DNA from 2 places in the Brucella sp. GW823-FHT04E01 genome. Region 2 is predicted to be linked to the other one. Evidence: riboswitches for the same ligand, from Rfam matches in the RefSeq annotation. Region 2 holds a riboswitch; the other holds the start of a gene.

Region 1 (9,233 bases), on a different contig from region 2:
AGGAAAAGGCGGCCGTGGAAGAACTGCTGGCGCGGGGCGTCAAGGCCGTTGTGGTCAAGCGCGGTGCGGAAGGCGCAAGCTATTTCGATCAGTCCGGCGAAGTTTTCGCGCCTGCCTTCAAGGTCGATGAGATCGACCCGACCGGAGCGGGCGATAGTTTTGGCGCGGCATTCGTTACCTGCTGGCTGCGCGACATGGCACCGAAAGAAGCCCTCGTCATCGCCAACGCCACCGGCGCACGCGCCGTCGGCGTCAAGGGACCGATGGAAGGCACCTCGACCATGGCCGAAATTGAAGCCTTCCTTCAGAAAAACGGAGTTCCAGCATGAGCAGCACGAAGGTTCTGAGCGCACTTCCCGCCCGTTACGCCAGCGGCGTTCGCGGCGGCATTACGTCGATCTGCTCTGCGCATCCGCTGGTGATTGAAGCAGCCCTTCTTGAAGGCATCGCGACCGAGACCGACGTGCTGATCGAGGCCACCTGCAATCAGGTCAATCAGGACGGCGGCTATACAGGCATGACGCCCGCCGACTTCCGCCGTTTTGTGGAAGACATCGCCGCCCGTGTCGGCTTCGACACCAAGCGGCTTATTCTGGGCGGCGACCATCTCGGCCCCAACCCGTGGAAGCATCTGCCCGCCGAAGAAGCCCTTGCGAAGTCGGATGTGATGATCGACGCCTTCGTGCGCGCAGGCTTCACCAAAATCCATCTCGATACGTCGATGGGTTGCGCTGGCGAACCGGTCGCGCTGCCTGATGCCGTGACCGCCGGGCGCGCTGCGCGTCTGGCCAAGGTTTCGGAAGCAGCGGCCCGTGAAGCCGGATACGACCTGCCTGTCTATATCATCGGAACGGAAGTCCCGATCCCAGGCGGCGCGATGGAAGAAATCGAAGAGCTGGAGCTGACCAAGCCGGGTGCGGCGGTCGAAACCGTCGCCATTCACCGCAAGGCTTTTGCGGCACTCGGGCTGGAGGACGCCTTCGCCCGCGCCATCGGTGTCGTGGTGCAGCCGGGCGTCGAGTTCGGCAACGAAAATGTCGTCTTCTACAACAGCGAAAAGGCGACAGCTCTCAGCGGCGTTCTCAGCGAAATGGCGCAATTCGTCTTTGAAGCCCACTCCACCGACTATCAGCCGGTGGAAGCGCTTTCCGATCTGGTTGATGACGGTTTCACCATTCTGAAAGTCGGCCCCGGCCTGACTTTTGCGCTGCGCGAGGCGCTCTATGGGCTCGACCAGATTGCGGCTTTCCTCGACAAGCTGCCGGAAGAAGAAACCCTGCGCGGCAAGATGGAAGCACTGCTGCTGGCCGAACCGAAGAACTGGGAAAAATATTACCACGGCGACGCGGAAGAACTGCGCCTGCAACGCCATTTCTCCTATAGCGACCGCATTCGCTATTACTGGCCGCATCCGGTCGCAACTGCTGCCGTGGATGCGCTTTTGAACCGTCTGGAAGGGCGCAAGATACCGGAAACGCTGATCAGTCAGTATCTGGGCACGCTTTATCCAGCAGTCGCCTCGGGTGAGATTGAAGCGACGCCCCACGCCTTGATGGTGGAGGCCGTCCGCAATGTGGTCCGGACATACGGCAAGGCTGTCGGAACCCACTGAAATCGAAAGGCGCGGTCAACACCGCGCCTTTCTTTTGCTCAGGCCTCTATCGGGCTTTTAAAAGCCTTGAGCCGCAAGGCATTGCTCAGCACGAAGATGCTGGAGAAAGCCATGGCGCCTGCCGCCAGAACCGGTGACAACAACGTGCCAGTGAACGGATAGAGGACACCCGCCGCGACAGGGATCAGCGCGACGTTATAGGCAAAGGCCCAGAACAGGTTTTCGCTGATATTACGGATCGTCGCCTTCGATATGGCAATGGCATTGACCACGCCGCGAAGATCGCCCGACATTAGCACCACATCTGCGCTTTCGATCGCAATATCCGTGCCGGTGCCAATCGCAATGCCAACATCGGCAGCAGCCAGTGCAGGCGCATCGTTGATACCGTCACCGACAAAAGCAATCCGCTTGCCACCTGCCGAAAGCCGCTTCAACGCTTCGACCTTGCCGTCCGGCAGCACTTCTGCAACGACTTCATCGATGCCGAGACGTTTTGCGATGGCTTCCGCCGTGCGGCGGTTATCGCCGGTGATCATGGCGACCTTCAGCCCCTGCTCGTGCAGGGCAGCAATCGCCGCTGGCGTGGTTTCCTTCATTGGGTCGGCAACAGTCAGGATTGCTGCCAGCTTACCATCGACAGCTGCATAGAGCGGAGACTGCCCTTCATCGCCGAGACGCTTCGCATCATTGGCAAAGACAGCAACGTCATGACCAAGCTTTGCCATGTAACGATCAGCGCCGATGGCAATCTCATGGCCGGACACATGAGCCTTCAGGCCAAATCCAGGAACGGCTTCGAAAGCCGATACATCCGCAAGCTTCAATCCCTTCTCTTTTGCTGCTTCCACAATCGCGTCGGCAATCGGGTGTTCGGAACGTGCCTCCACAGCCGCGACAAGCGCCAGAAGTTCGTCCTTCTCAAAGCCTTCGACGGTCGCGAAATGAGCCAGCGCGGGCTTTCCCTGTGTCAGCGTACCGGTCTTGTCGACGGCGATAACGGAAGCATCGCGCAAGGTCTGCAATGCGTCACCGCGGCGAAACAGGACGCCGAACTCGGCTGCGCGGCCAGTGCCAACCATAATGGAGGTCGGCGTGGCCAAGCCCATGGCACACGGGCAGGCGATGATGAGAACCGCAATGGCGTTCACCAGCGCGTAACCCAGCATGCCCGTGCCACCGATCACAAGCCACAATGCGAAGGTCAGTGCTGCGGCTGCCATAACAGCGGGTACGAACCAGCCGGTCACCTTGTCGACCTTTGCCTGAATTGGCAGCTTGTCAGCCTGAGCGTCCTCGACCATGCGGATGATCTGCGAGATCACCATATCACGGCCAACCTTGGTTGCGCGGAAGGTGAAAGCACCGGTTTTGTTGATCGTACCGCCAACCACTTCCGCGCCTTTTTCCTTGGCAACAGGCACAGGCTCGCCGGTAATCATCGATTCATCCACATAGGACGAACCTTCGATCACTTCGCCGTCGACCGGCACTTTCTCGCCGGGGCGGACTTGTACGACGTCACCAGCGCGAACATCTTCCAGCGGCACATCGATCGTCTCGCCATTACGCACCACACGCGCCGATTTCGCCTGCAGGCCAACCAGCCGGCTGATAGCCGCACTGGTGCGTCCCTTGGCACGCGCCTCCAGATAACGCCCGATCAGGATCAATGTGACGATGACGGCGGCGGCCTCGAAATAAACATTCACCGTGCCTTCCGGCAGCACACCGGGAAGGAAAGTCGCGACCACCGAATAGCCCCATGCCGCGAGCGTGCCAACCACGACGAGCGAATTCATGTCAGGCGTGCCGCGCAACAGCGCCGGAATGCCTTTCTTGAAAAAGCGCAATCCCGGACCGAACAGAACCAGCGTGGTGAGCACAAGCTGCAGATACCAGCTGTTCTGCATGCCGATCCTGTCCATGACGAACATATGAACCGCAGGGATCAGATGCGAACCCATTTCCATAACGAAAACAGGCAAGGTCAAAACGGCAGAGAGAATGACGCTTTTCTTCAGTTCTGCCGCTTCAGCATCCCGCTTCTCGGACTGGGTTTCCTGCTTGACGTCGCTCTGCGCGTCACCCAGCGAACGCGCCTCATAACCTGCCTGTTCAACCGCCTTGATGAGTTCGGAGGGCTGTACCGGCCCGGCCAGTTCCACATGGGCACGTTCAGTTGCGAGATTAACACTGGCGCGTGTTACGCCCGGCACAGCATTCAGCGCCTTCTCAACCTTGCTAACGCAGGAAGCGCAAGTCATGCCTTCAATAGCGAGATCAATGTTCCCTGCCGGGACATCATAACCCGCCTTGCGAATGGCATCGATCACCGACGGCAAATCCGGTTCGCCCTTGAAAGTCACGTCGGCGCGTTCCGTTGCAAGATTGACGGAAACCTTGTCGACGCCCGGAACTTTGGACACGGCTTTTTCAACGGATGACACGCAAGACGCGCAGCTCATCCCTTCGACGGGCACTGGAAAACTGATGGTTTCGTGATTAACAGGCTTGTTCATGGCAATCCCTTTCATCGCCCGGAAAGGGCATAATTCGAGAGTTGCTCCTTAGATAGGCCTTCCCACCGTTGGAAGGTCAAGCCCTTTTTAAGGCGAGGTTCGATTTGGACTTTTCGTTTGGTGTTATGGCTTTTCGAGCGCCGCTCAATAACAGGTGGGCGATGCCCTAAATCGGCAATCTGTTGTGTGCCGCAGGCATTTCCAGACCGACATTGCTGCGATTCTGGATAAAGGAATGCACGTCTCCGGCAGGCATTGGCCGCCCGGTCAGGAAACCCTGCACCTCACCAAAACGCTCGGTCTTCAAACGTTCCAGCTGTTGTGCGGTTTCCACGCCCTCAGCCGTCGTGACAATATTGAAGCCCGCACCGAGCGTTGCCACAGCCTGAATGATGGCCAGATCGCGGGTATCGACTTCGATCCCGGAAACGAAACTGCGATCAATCTTGATCTTATCAAATGGGAATGATCGCAAATAGCTCAAAGAGGAATAGCCAGTCCCGAAATCATCCATCGCGATACGAACACCCAATCGGCGAAGTTCGAACAGCAACTCGATATTGTTCTTGCTGTTCGACAGGAAGACCGACTCCGTGATTTCAAGCTCAAGCCTGTCGGGTGAAAGACGTGCTGCTTCCAACGCATCCGTGACGGAATTCAAGAGCGTGGTCTGACTGAACTGGACCGGTGAAAGATTGACCGAGACTTTTATGTCCTCCGGCCAGAGCACAGCCTCCCGACATGCAGTCCTTAGAACCCAGTCGCCGATCGGTCCGATGAGCCCGGTTTCTTCTGCCAGTGGAATGAATTCCGCCGGTGAAACCATACCGCGATCAGGATGACGCCAGCGGATCAGCGCTTCAAAGCCGGAAATCTTGCCGCTCTCAAGATTGAAAATCGGTTGATAATGCAGTTCAAACTGTTCATCCAGCAGAGCCTGACGAAGTTCGCCGGTCATGACATAACGCTTCTCCGCCGCCAGGCGCAGGGAGTGCTGATAGAACCGGAATGTACGGCGTCCACCTGATTTTGAAGCATAAAGCGCGAGATCGGCATTGCGCATCAGCACATCGGGGTTGTCTCCATGCAATGGCGCTTGGGCGATGCCCATGCTGCAGGCGACGAATTCTGAATTGCGCACCAGTTCGAACGGATCCTGAAAAGCAGAAAGGATACGGTCAGCGAACATTGCAATTTGTGCCAGCGTCCCGCTCCGGTAGACAATGGCAAATTCGTCGCCTCCCAGCCGGGCAATGAATTCGTCCGAAGTCGTGATCTGCTTCAGTCGACGCGCCACTTCCTGCAAAAGCTGGTCGCCAGCCTGATGCCCGATATTGTCGTTGATGTTCTTGAAATGATCGATATCAAGGTAGAACAAGGCAAAAGGCTCGGAATCCCCGCCCTTTTTCAACAAACTCTCTACATGGTGAGCAAAATAGGCGCGGTTCGGCAAGCCTGTCAGACTGTCATGCATGGCAATATGTGCCATGCGTTCCTCAATCTCACGCCGTTCGGTTATATCCTCAACGAGCCCGATCAAATAGCGAGGCTCGTTGCCCTCGACCGGTGGGATCGAACATTTTATGATCCGCATCGTTCGTGACGTTCCGTCCTTGCGCTCGATCTTGCGTTCGACGTTCAACACGCCCCGACGCCGCATCGCCGTGCGATCTTGCTGGATGATGACGGTTGCCTCGCGTTCAGGGAAAAGATCGAGGTCGGTCGAACCGATGGCTTCGTCTACCGGCTGTCCGCTCGCCGCTGATGCGGCCTGATTGTAGAGCACATACCGACCGTCATCGTGCATATCCTTGACGAAGACACCAAGCGGCAGATTGTTGACGAGGCTGTCCAGCAGGGTTTGGGCGTGGTTTGCCTGACGATTGGCTTCTGCCAACTCTGTCCTGTCCTGAACAATGGCGAGAATCGCTTCCTTGCCGTCGAAAAGAACCTGACGTCCATAAGTCAGAACATCAATGATTTCACCATTCGCGCGCAGATGCTGCCAGCGCTCCGGTCGTTCAAGGTCGCTGCGATCACGAATGGCAGCCAGCATTCGATCCCGTTCTGTCTGGGGTCGAATATCGAGCACTGTCATGCCCGGAATTTCATCAGCAGTGTATCCATAGAGCCGATAGGCAGCGTCATTCATCACGATGAAATGCAGCGTCTCCGGGTCATAAACCCACATCGGTGTCGGATGGGTTGTGAAAAGGATGCGGAAGTCCTGCTCGGACGTGCGCGCCATCGTGCCTTCCGTCGAAGCTGAAGCGCCCCTCCGCTTCCTCATCGTAAATCCCTCATCCAACTGATCCTACTGGATAATCTCGATCCACCCTATAAGTGGACCGTCAAGTTTCATGGCACCATGAGTAACACGCGGAAGATGCACCCCGAACATAGATTAAAGCCGAGAATTTTAATAAACCATATACAAATTGAGGGTCGATTTAAGGATTTTCTTTAAAACTGCATTTTTCCATCGCTTGACCGGCTTCAACTTCCAGCCTATGCCTAAAGACGCAAAATTCGTTGGGGTGCCTTCGAAGCAATATCAGGAAAAGTGCCAAGCAGTTTTCCGTCCGATGTTGCGACACAAAAGGCTGAGAGACGCTGATCGCGTTAACCCATTGAACCTGATCCGGGTAATACCTGCGTAGGGAACGGAGTTTGACGCGTCGCAGCCGAGGGTTTCCCTCATCGGAGTTCAAGCTCCAAACAGGTTCATGACGTCTCATTTTTCCGTTCGGAATGAGAGACGTGATGATGGACCAAAAAAACAGTTTCTCCCGAACCACATCAAACGGCAGTGCGGCATTCGTGCCCATATGCGTGACTATTGCCGGTTCCGATAGTGGTGGCGGAGCTGGCATTCAGGCCGACCTCAAGACATTCTCGGCGCTCGGCGTCTATGGTGCGAGCGTCATTGCCGCTGTGACCGTGCAGAACACCTGCACGGTGAGCGCGGTGCACGATATCCCACCCGCCATCGTCGCAGGGCAGATCGATGCCGTCTTCAGCGATCTCGATGTAGCGGCGGTGAAGATCGGCATGGTTTCCGTGCCCGAAACCATCGAGGCCATAGCGCGGGGCCTTGCGCATTTCTCCGGCCCTGTCGTACTCGACCCGGTGATGGTTGCAAAATCCGGCGACCGGCTTTTGAGCGAAAACGCCATTGCGCTTTTGCGCCAGAAACTGGTTCCGCTGGCCACGCTGCTGATGCCCAACCGGCCTGAAGCGGCCTGCCTGCTCGACAGCGATCTGGCTCGCGACGATGTAGACGCCGAAGAACAGGGGCGTGCCTTGCTCGAACTCGGCGCGAAAGCTGTTTTGATGAAGGGCGGCCATGCGGAAGGCGAAATCTGCGTCGACCTGCTGGTTCGCCGCGATCAGCCCACGTTGCGTGTTGAGGCACCGCGTATCCGGACCGCCAACACCCATGGCACGGGCTGCACGCTCTCCTCAGCCATTGCTGCAGAGCTTGCCAAGAACCTGCCGCTCGAAAAAGCAGTCATTGCAGCCCATGCCTATCTGCAAGGGGCAATCCGCGCCGCCGATGCGTTGAAGATCGGACACGGCCATGGGCCTGTTCATCACTTCCATAATCTCTGGAAAGTTCACTCAGAGGAGGCAATGTGATGCGCGTCACCATCATCGGAGCAGGTGTCGCCGGTCTAGTGTGCGCGGCAGAATTTCACGATCAGGGACATGCCGTCACTGTCATTGCCAAAAGCACTGAGATCGGTTCCGACAGCTGCTCATGGTTTGCAGGCGGAATGCTGGCACCATGGTGCGAAGGCGAGAGCGCGGAAGAGCCGGTCGTTCGTTTGGGACAGGAAGCGATCGGCTGGTGGGAGCGGCACGTTTCGACAGTCCATCGCAAGGGTACGCTTGTACTCTCGCACACACGCGATGCGACCGAACTGCGCCGCTTCGCCCGCCGGACGGAAGCATTTGACACCATTGATCAAGACCAGATCGATACGCTGGAACCAGACCTTGCCGGCCGTTTTCGGCAGGGACTTTTCTTTGCGGCAGAAGGCCATCTCAACCCGCGCCAGACACTGATCGAGCTCGCCGAAAAACTGCAGAAGAAAGGCGTGGTCTTTCATCTGGGACAGGATGCGAAAGACGTCAAAGTCGAGGCCGACATTACCGTCGATGCACGCGGTCTTGCAGCGCGTGATCAGTTGCAGGACCTGCGCGGCGTCAAGGGTGAAATGCTGGTTGTGCGCTCGCGCGATATCAATCTCAAGCGACCCATACGCCTCCTGCATCCGCGGATTCCGCTCTACATCGTGCCACGCGGCGACGGCGTGCACATGATCGGCGCGACGATGATCGAAAGCGATGAGCGGGGTGGCATCAGCGTGCGCTCGACGCTGGAACTCTTGAGCGCCGCTTATGCCTTGCATCCGGCCTTCGGCGAGGCGGAAATTCTCGAAACCGGCGTCGATGCGCGCCCGGCCTTTCCCGACAATCTGCCCCGCGTCCGACGGCGCGGCAAAACCGTCTATGTCAACGGGCTTTACCGCCACGGCTTCCTGCTTTCGCCGGCGATAGCGCGCATGGCGGTTGCGAGCGCGACCATGCCGGAGGATGCGCCAGAGCCCAAACCAGAATTTGTGGAGGACTATGCATGACGATCGTGCTGAACGGTGAGGTCATCACCACGGCAGCCGCCAATCTGGCGGCGCTGCTCGCCGAAATCGAACTGGATGAAGCGGTTGTTGCAACCGCGCTGAACGGCGAATTCGTGGCCAGCGACGAGCGCGCAGCCGCGACCCTGTCGGCTGGCGACCGCATCGAAGTTCTGGCCCCGATGCAGGGAGGCTGAGATGCTGGAATTCTACGGACAAAAATTTGAAAGCCGCCTGCTACTCGGCACGGCGCAATATCCATCGCCTGCCATATTGGCCGATGCGGTGCGCGCTTCGCAAAGCGATATCGTCACCGTCTCGCTGCGTCGTGAGAGTGGCGGGGCTCGCGCCGGACAGGATTTCTGGGCGCTTATCCGGGAGCTGGGCGTAGCCGTTCTGCCCAACACGGCAGGCTGCCACACGCCGCGCGAAGCGGTGACCACGGCAAAAATGGCGCGC
Region 2 (9,233 bases):
ATTGGCGTCGAGAATCTGACCCGCAAACTGGCAACCTGCCTGAACGTGCCTGCCGTCCTTGGCGGCTTTTCGCGCCTTTTGATCGATCCCAATCGTGGTGAAGACGACCCGACGCTTATCATGCAATTGTCCGATGGGGCGGTCATTTCCGGCAATTACCCAATGTCGGCAGGTGAACGCGAGGAACGGCTTGAACGCTTCTATCGTCCCTATCACGACACGGTCGCGCGAGCGAGCGAGCGCGTGGTGGCTGAAAGCGGGGCAGCGCCTTTCATCGTCTCGATCCATTCCTTCACGCCGCGCTGGAAGGAAAAGGCCCGCCCCTGGCAGATCGGCCTTCTCTGGGACAAGGACGACCGCGCCGTAAAGCCGCTTTTGTCGCTGCTGCGTGAAAACGTCGATCTGACGGTTGGCGACAACGAACCTTATGACGGTGCCCTCAAGAACGATGCCATGTATCGCCACGCGACGGCAAAGGGCTTCGCCCATGTCCTGATCGAGGTACGACAGGACCTGATTGCCGATGACAAAGGAGCAGCTGAATGGGCTGACAGGCTGGCGCCAATGATCGCGCACATCAACACCTTGCCCGGCATTCATGCGGCCCAGCATTTCGGCTCGCGTGCTGATCGCAGTGAGTAACAGGCCTGTCAGGAGAGGCTTTACCCGCTATCCACAGGGCTTGACCCGCCAAATCGGGTCGTGCATCGAAAAAGGCTCTTAATTTTGCCTGCGACTCGCGGGAAAAACGGTCCAGACTTTCGATAAGCGGTTTTCGCGCAATGCGTGTCCGCATCATCACAGATTTTGAATTGGAGAACTCCTCGTGAGCGACGACATTACCAGCGAAGCCCAAACCATTGCTGTCGGCCAGTTGCGTGCTTTCATCGAGCGCATCGAGCGCCTGGAAGAAGAAAAAAAGACTATCGGTGACGATATCAAGGAAGTTTACGCGGAATTGAAGGGCTCGGGGTTTGACAGCAAGGTCGTGAGGACCATTATTCGTCTGCGTAAAAAAGAAGACCATGAACGTCAGGAAGAAGAAGCCATGCTGCAGCTTTATATGGATGCGCTTGGCATGAGCTGATTTCGGCTCTTCCCGGAGCCTTCCTTCTTCCCGAAATCGAAACCCGACGGATCGCCCGCGATTCGTATTCAGAGGAAGGGGATAAGGTCTATGGAGTTCAGGAAGCTCGGACGTACCGAACTCAATGTTTCGCCGCTTTGCTTCGGCGGCAATGTATTTGGATGGACGGTCGATGAAGCGACGTCTTTTTCGCTTCTCGACCGTTTTGTCGATGCCGGATTCAATTTCATCGACACAGCGGATGCTTATTCGGCCTGGGCACCCGGAAATGTGGGCGGCGAATCCGAAACCATTATCGGCAACTGGCTGAAATCTCGCGGCCTGCGCGACAAAGTCGTCATTGCCACCAAGGTTGGGTCCGAGATGGGGCCTGACGAAAAAGGTCTTTCCCCGGCCTATATCCGCAAAGCGGTCGATGCCTCCCTCAAACGGCTGCAGACGGATTATATCGATCTCTATCAATCGCACTGGGACGATCCCGAAACACCGTTCGAAGATGTGCTCGGTACCTATAAGGAACTGATCGACGCAGGCAAGGTGCGCGCCATCGGTGCGTCCAATCTCACGCCTGAGCGACTGACTGAAGCGCTTGATGTCGCCCGGACCAACAATCTGCCACGCTATGAAAGCCTGCAGCCTCTTTATAATCTCTATGATCGAGCAGATTTCGAAAATGGGCTAGAGAAAATCTGCCACGAAAACGAACTCGGCGTTATTTCCTATTATTCGCTCGCAGCAGGGTTCCTGACCGGGAAATACCGTTCCGCTGACGATCTTGGACAAAGCGCCCGCGGCAAATCAGTCGAAAAATATCTGACGGATCGTGGTTCGCGGATCATAGCGGCACTCGATGACGTAGCACGAAATCTCGATGTCACGCTTGCGCAGGTTGCAATCGCATGGCTCATCGCGCAGCCGTCAGTCACAGCCCCTATTGCCAGCGCCACACGCTCGGCTCAGCTCGGTGAGCTGATCACCGCAGCCGAACTGAAACTCAGCGACGATGAAATCGCCTTGCTGAACAAGGCGAGCAGTTAAGTTCGAAGATTATGTCGAAGGGTAGCCCTACCCTTCGATTTCCTCTCGCAGCATTTCCAGCTCCAGCCATTCTTCTTCCATGGCCGCATTTTCGGAGCGCTTCTTCTCAAGAAGATCGGCAGTCTTGGCAAAAAGCGCCGGGTCCTTGGCATAAAGCTGCGGATCGGCGAGCTTGCCTTCCAGCACTACGATTTCCTTCGAGAGAGCGTCCATCTTGCCGGGCAGCGTTTCGAGCGCGAATTTCTGCTTGTAGGAAAGCTTGCGCTTTTCCTCACGCTTGGGCTGCGGCGCATCCTCTTCCGACTTCTCGTCACTGCGGACGCCTGAGACCTTGACCGAGCGACGGCTCAAGGCCTGCTCCTTGCGCTGCGCCATCATATCGGCATAGCCGCCTGCATATTCGAGCCAGCGCCCGTCACCTTCCGGTGCAATCACCGACGTAACCGTGCGATCCAGAAAATCACGGTCGTGGCTGACCAGAATGACTGTACCGGGAAAACCTGCAACCAACTCCTGCAGCAGATCGAGCGTTTCCATATCAAGATCGTTGGTAGGCTCGTCGAGGATAAGCAGGTTGGCGGGCCGCGCCAAAACACGGGCCAGCATCAACCGCGCACGTTCACCACCGGAAAGCTCCCGATTGGGGGTACGCGCCTGTTCCGGCTGGAACAGAAAGTCCTTCATATAGGACACGACATGCCGCTGTTCGCCGTTGACGACAAGGCTTTCGCCGCGCCCATCCGTCAGATAATGCGCCAATGTCTCATCCAGATTGAGACTTTCGCGCTTCTGGTCGAGTTCGGCCATTTCGAGATTGACGCCAAGCCGCAACGTTCCGGAATCCGGCGCAAGCTTGCCAGTCAGAAGCGACAGAAGCGTGGTCTTTCCGGCACCATTGGGTCCAACGAGACCGATACGATCGCCGCGCTGCACCCGGATCGAAAAATCCTTTACCAGAACACGCTCGCCATAGGCCTTGCTCAACCCCTTGGCTTCGATCACCAGCTTGCCGGATTCCTTGGTATCGCTTGCCGCCAGTACCGCCGTCCCTTGTGCCTTGCGATGATTGCGAAAATCGGCACGCATGGAATGCAGTTCGCCGAGACGGCGCATATTGCGCTTGCGGCGCGCCGTAACGCCATAACGCAGCCAATGCTCCTCGCGCGCAATCTGCCGCCCCAGCTTGTGATGGTCGCGCTCTTCCTCTTCCAGCACCTTGTCGCGCCATTCCTCGAAATGGCCAAAGCCCTGCTCAAGACGACGCGTAAGACCGCGATCCAGCCAGACCGTCGCCCGGCTGACATTTTCCAGAAAGCGGCGGTCATGCGAGATCAAAACAATGGCGGAGCGAATCTGGCGCAGTTCGCTTTCCAGCCATTCGATGGTGGTCAGATCCAGATGGTTGGTCGGCTCGTCCAGCAGCAGAACGTCGGGCTGCGGCGCGATCACTCGCGCCAGAGCGGCACGGCGTGCCTCGCCACCGGACAGATGATCCGGCTTTTCGTCGCCGGTCAGTCCGAGATGTTCGAGAAGATAAGTGACACGATGCGGGTCATCGGCTGGCCCAAGCCCCGCTTCCACATAGGCGCGAACATTGGCAAAGCCATCCATATCCGGCACCTGCGGAAGATAGCGGACAGTTGCACCCGGATGTTTGAAAACCTCACCCGACGTTGCTTCCACCATACCGGCGGCGATCTTGAGCAGCGTGGATTTACCCGAACCATTACGTCCGACCAGCGCGATGCGATCGCCTTCGCTTACCGAAAGGCTGGCATCTTCCAGAAGCGGCGTGCCTCCGAAGGTGAGCTTGATCTCGTCGAGGCGAAGGAGCGGTGGTGCCATGGTTCTCTTCGATAAACAGGGTTAAAAATTCCGCCCTGCTTGTCCGCGACAAAAGCCGTTCTGTCAAATGGTACGGCACGAAAAGACCCGTGAAAAACAAACAGGTCGGGTTTCCCCGACCTGTCAGCAAACTTATTTATCCAGCTATTGCTGGCCCAGTGTTACTGGCCCAGTGTTACTGGCAAGGCGCTTCGTAGACGCGGCCATAAGGATCGCGGTAACGGCAGTACTGCGTTCCGTTGCGCGTCTGGGCTGCACCAAGGAGCGTACCGGCAACGCCGCCGATAGCAGCACCGGCAAGAGCGCCACGGCCATTGCCGCCAATTGCACCACCGGCGAGTGCGCCGAGTGCTGCGCCACCAACGCCGTACCCGGCCGTGCGCTGTTCATTCGTCGTGCATGCAGCCGTCGAGAACGCGAGCACGCCAGCAACAGCAATCATCGTAAGACGTGACTTCATTGAAACATCTCCTACAAGAGTTGAACTAATCACCGACTTTGCGTCCCCAATTTCGGCGTAAAGCAGATGACACCCGCTTGGCCCATTTACAATACGTTTCGCCTGCCAGCGTCAAGCTCTTTCGATTGATAAGGTTATCGGCCCCGGAGCGGTGTTTCCTCCATCGCCAAGTTGGCGATAAGTATCGCTAATCCAGAACTCGCAGTAACGCGAAGTGTTCCACGAACTACATTGGAAACTGTCCATGAAGAGCCAAATGGCAGTGTCACATTATCTAACGGCCACTCCGCATTCGTGATCGAAAGGCCTTCGATAGTGCTGAAATTGATCACACTGAACGGCGTCCCGTCCGGAAAATCATAAACATAATCTCCAGGCGGCAAAGGCCAGGCCTCCTCGGAACCGCTGGACAACAGCACGTTTCGCCCTTTTGCAGCTTGCGCTGTTGCCATGGTCAGATGCAGAAGCGTGTGATCGGTGCGCTGACCGCCGAAGGCTCCGCAAAGGATCACCCGATCCGCACCCCGCATATAGGCCTCCTCGAAGGCCAGTTCCCCGTCCGTCATGTCCTTGGCAGCAGGGAACCTCTTTTGCGGCACGTGTCCATATTGCACGCGAAGCTCAGCAGAAGCCGAATCGAAATCGCCAAGCCAAAGTTCCGGTTCGACACCAAGAGCAGCAGCGTGCCTGATCCCGCTATCGGCAGCGAGAATACGCGCACCTGCAATTTGGCGTTTCAGGCGATCGGTCACGACCAGATCACCGCCGAGGAGAATGACGAATGTGCTCATAAGCCGCTCATAACACGGGCAAATCCATGCCGGAAGCCTGCATTCGCCGCCATTGCGCTCCCTTGCCCTTCCCGTTGCGAAAGATTATTGTCGCAACCGCTCTAACGGGGTGCCGTCTGCTTTCGCGGATGGCTGAGAGGTCGCATTCCCGGCCAACCCGCTGAACCTGATCCGGTTTGCACCGGCGGAGGGATTAGATGCTCCATAAACGGCGCTCAATCCTCTTGCTGTAAAAGAAAGGAAGTGCCGTGATGCGGCTTTTATCTTTGCTGGCCTTTTCAATCTCCACAGCCCTCGCTTTCACGCCTTCTGCGCAGGCGAAGGACAAGCTCACTGTTTATACCTATGACAGTTTCGTTTCCGAATGGGGTCCGGGCCCGAAGATCAAGGAAAACTTCGAGAAGGAATGCGATTGCGAAGTGGACTGGATCGCTTCGGCCGACGGTGTCGCGCTGCTCAACCGCCTGAAGCTTGAAGGTGGCAATACCAAAGCCGATATCGTCCTCGGTCTCGATACCAATCTGACGACCGAAGCACGCGCCACCGGCTTTTTTGCTCCAAGCGGCATCGACCAAAGCAATGTGAGCATTCCGGGCGGGTTCAAGGACGATATCTTCGTTCCCTATGATTATGGCTACTTCGCCGTGGTCTACGATTCGGAAAAATTGCCCAATCCGCCCAAAAGCCTGAAAGAACTGGTGGAAGGCGATGCTTCCCAGAAGATCGTGCTGCAAGACCCGCGCACGTCGACGCCAGGGCTGGGCATGTTGCTCTGGATGAAATCGGTTTATGGCGACGAAGCGGAAGCGGCCTGGCAGAAACTGCAGAAGCGTATTCTCACCGTCACACCCGGCTGGTCGGAAGCCTATGGTCTTTTCACCAAGGGTGAAGCGCCGATGGTGCTGTCCTATACAACGTCTCCCGCCTATCACATGATTGCGGAAAAGACGGAGCGCTATAAGGCTCTGGCCTATCCGGAAGGTAATTATCTCCAGATCGAGCTGGCCGCCCAGACCACCACTGGCGCGAAAAATCCACTGGCGCAAAAGTTCCTGGCTTTCATGACCAGCCCCGGCTTCCAGGATGTTATTCCTGAAACCAACTGGATGTATCCAGCGGGCAAGACATCCACCCCGCTTCCAGCCGCTTTCTACGCGATGCCGAAGCCGGAAAAGACGCTTCTCCTGCCTTCCGACGAAGTAGCCAAGAACCGGAAGTCATGGGTCGATGAATGGCTGGCGGCAACCAGTAAATGACGACATTCCCGGCACAGCACCGCTCGAAAGACGCCCCCGCCGCCAGACCGGCTGCGGGCGTACTGGCGCTTGTCTTTCTGGTCGTGCTTGCCGGTGGTGCGCTTGTCGCACTGGCATTCGAAGCGGGCCGCGGTGGTTTTGACGCCGCGGTTAATTTCGACACCTATCTGTGGCGGGTTGCGCGCTTCACGATCCTGCAGGCGATCGCTTCAAGCCTGCTTTCCGTGCTGTTTGCTGTTCCGGTTGCCCGTGCACTTTATGCCGAAGCGAGCTTTGCGGGGCGCGGGCTTATTCTGCGCCTGTTTGCCCTGCCGCTTGCTCTGCCTGCACTCGTCGCAGTGCTCGGCGTCACCAGCATCTATGGTCGCAACGGGTTCATTGCGCATCTGTCAGAAGCCGCAGGCCATCCGTTCCAACCGGACATTTACGGTATTACGGGCATATTGATCGCCCATGTTTTCTTCAACATGCCGCTCGCTGTCCGTCTCATTCTTGCAGGCTACGACTCGATACCAACCGATTACTGGAAACTATCCGCGCAGCTTGGCATGGGCAATGGAGCGCGCTTCCGGCTCATCGAATGGCCCGTAATCCGGCGCAATCTGCCGGGCATGATCGGCCTCCTGTTCATGCTCTGCGTGACGAGTTTCACAACTGTGCTGACGCTGGGCGGCGGACCGCGTGCCACCACGCTGGAAGTCGCAATCTATCAAAGCTTGCATTTCGATTTTGATCCGGGTCGCGCGGTCGCCCTCACCTTCACACAGCTTGCATTGACGTTGCTGGTCCTTCTGGCCCTGCGGATGACCGGTAGTCCGTCTGAAGAAGGCTTCACCCACGCGGCGACACCGCGACGCTACGGCAAGGCGTCAACGGCTGAACGTGTTGCGAACGTCATCGTCATTGGCATAGGTTTCCTCTATGTCGCACTGCCGATTGCCGGCGTTGTCATCTCCGGCCTCGCCGCAGATCTTGCGCGACTTCTGACCGAGAGAACAGTCTGGCGCGCCATTGGCACCAGTCTGGCCCTCGGTTTTTCTGCGGCATTGCTCTCGGTCATCCTGTCACTTGCGCTTGTGTCGGCACGTGAAGCGATGAAAAAAAGCAAGGTCGCCAGTACTTTCGATACGGGTGCCAGCCTGATCCTCGTCATGCCGCCTATCGTCATCGGTGCCGGCTGGTTCATCCTGCTTCGTCATTTCACCGATCCGTTCGCGATGGCACCGTTTATGGTCGTCACCGTCAATGCGGCCATGGCCATGCCCTTTGCCGTGCGTCTTCTACGCCCCGCATGGGATACGGCAGCAAGCCGCCACAACCGGCTTTGCGCACTGTTGGGCATTCGCGGCATCAGCCGTTTCCGGCTCATCGACTGGCCTTCGATCCGCAAGCCTTTCGGCATGGCCTTCGCCTTTGCCATGGCACTTTCCCTTGGCGATCTCGGCACGATTGCCCTGTTTGGCAGTGACGCGCTTTTGACGCTGCCCTATCTCCTCTTGCAGCGCATGGGCAGCTATCGCACATTCGACGCGGCAGGTCTGGCGCTTATTCTCGGGCTGCTTTGCCTCGTATTGATGATGATCGCGGATCGCGCATCCCGAAAGGAAACGCCTTCTCTATGAATGCCCGGATGGATGCCCCGATGAACCCCCTTGCCGAAATTCGCCTTGATGACGTTCGTTTCAGCTATGGTGAAACCGCCATGCATTTCGATGCGACGATAGAGGGCGGTGTTATTGCTGCAATTGTCGGACCAAGCGGTTCGGGCAAGTCGACACTTCTCAACCTCATTGCCGGTTTCGAATTTCCGCAATCCGGTCGCATCTTCATCGGCGATAAAGACGTCAGTGAACTTTCGCCAGCGGATCGACCTGTTTCAATGGTGTTTCAGGAAAACAACCTGTTTGCCCATCTGACCGTCGAACAGAATGTCGGCCTCGGACGTTCACCGAACCTGAAGCTCTCCGCGCAAGACCACACCGATATTGCGGAGGCTTTGTCGCGTGTCGGGCTCGCAGGCAAAGAACAGCGCAAGCCGGAAGCGCTTTCCGGTGGCGAACGCCAGCGCGTGGCGATTGCCCGGGCTCTTATACGCCAGCGCCCGGTTCTGCTCCTCGACGAAGCCTTTGCCTCGCTTGGCCCGGCGCTGCGACACCAGATGCTGGATCTGGTCAGGGAGCTTCAACTTGAAACCCGTATGACGGTGCTGATGGTGACCCATACGCCTGAAGATGCGCTCTATCTCGACGCGGTGTTGCTTTTTCTCGACAATGGCCGGATTTCCGCAATAGGCCCCGCCACTGAACTACTCTCTTCGACTGGACCGGAAGCATTGCGGCACTATATCGGCGAAAAGCGGAATTCGACGCTAAACCTCAAATAGAGTTACGGTTGCGGACATATTTTGTTCGCAATCTGCCGGAAGAACCGGCTACAGCTTTCTTATAGTGCCCATGTACGGCTTGTACGCTTTCTGGTCTGTGGCTAGATTTGGCCCCGGATCAAGCAATCTGATTCAGAAGCGAGGATAAAATACTGTTCCGTCAATCGACCCGTTCCCGGGCCTTCCTGTGTCTACCCATCTCCCTGCCAGAATGGACGCAGCACAATTGGCGGAAACCAGCCATCGGTCTTGGCTTGCTTGCGGTCGCCCTGATTTCCGGTTGCCAGTCGATCAATTCCAGCAAGGATCTTGGACTGCAGCCTTCCGACAATCCCGTGACGGTCGACAATGTGACGCGCAATGACCGGCTGGC

What was found. A riboswitch is a leader RNA that binds a small molecule or an ion and turns the genes downstream of it on or off. The one in region 2 is predicted to bind thiamine pyrophosphate.
Positions count from the first base shown of each region.
Region 1: linked by a shared signal. The riboswitch ahead of thiD (bifunctional hydroxymethylpyrimidine kinase/phosphomethylpyrimidine kinase) and the one ahead of thiB (thiamine ABC transporter substrate binding subunit) in region 2 are both predicted to bind thiamine pyrophosphate.

Region 1 covers NZ_JBXAIK010000004.1:368,661-377,893, forward strand. Annotated here, with positions in the region: gene AC1RHM_RS16925 (tagatose kinase) at 1-329, shown strand, start outside; gene AC1RHM_RS16930 (D-tagatose-bisphosphate aldolase, class II, non-catalytic subunit) at 326-1,612, shown strand; gene AC1RHM_RS16935 (heavy metal translocating P-type ATPase) at 1,651-4,134, opposite strand; gene AC1RHM_RS16940 (putative bifunctional diguanylate cyclase/phosphodiesterase) at 4,301-6,424, opposite strand; TPP riboswitch at 6,658-6,814, shown strand; gene thiD (bifunctional hydroxymethylpyrimidine kinase/phosphomethylpyrimidine kinase) at 6,901-7,773, shown strand; gene AC1RHM_RS16950 (FAD-dependent oxidoreductase) at 7,773-8,777, shown strand; gene thiS (sulfur carrier protein ThiS) at 8,774-8,971, shown strand; gene AC1RHM_RS16960 (thiazole synthase) at 8,973-9,233, shown strand, end outside.
Region 2 covers NZ_JBXAIK010000005.1:121,185-130,417, forward strand. Annotated here, with positions in the region: gene AC1RHM_RS20335 (N-formylglutamate amidohydrolase) at 1-642, shown strand, start outside; gene AC1RHM_RS20340 (DUF2312 domain-containing protein) at 827-1,087, shown strand; gene AC1RHM_RS20345 (aldo/keto reductase) at 1,178-2,125, shown strand; gene AC1RHM_RS20350 (ABC-F family ATP-binding cassette domain-containing protein) at 2,153-3,970, opposite strand; gene AC1RHM_RS20355 (YMGG-like glycine zipper-containing protein) at 4,146-4,430, opposite strand; gene AC1RHM_RS20360 (thiamine diphosphokinase) at 4,565-5,221, opposite strand; TPP riboswitch at 5,317-5,431, shown strand; gene thiB (thiamine ABC transporter substrate binding subunit) at 5,473-6,477, shown strand; gene thiP (thiamine/thiamine pyrophosphate ABC transporter permease ThiP) at 6,474-8,099, shown strand; gene thiQ (thiamine ABC transporter ATP-binding protein) at 8,120-8,860, shown strand; gene cdlP (cell division protease CdlP) at 9,064-9,233, shown strand, end outside.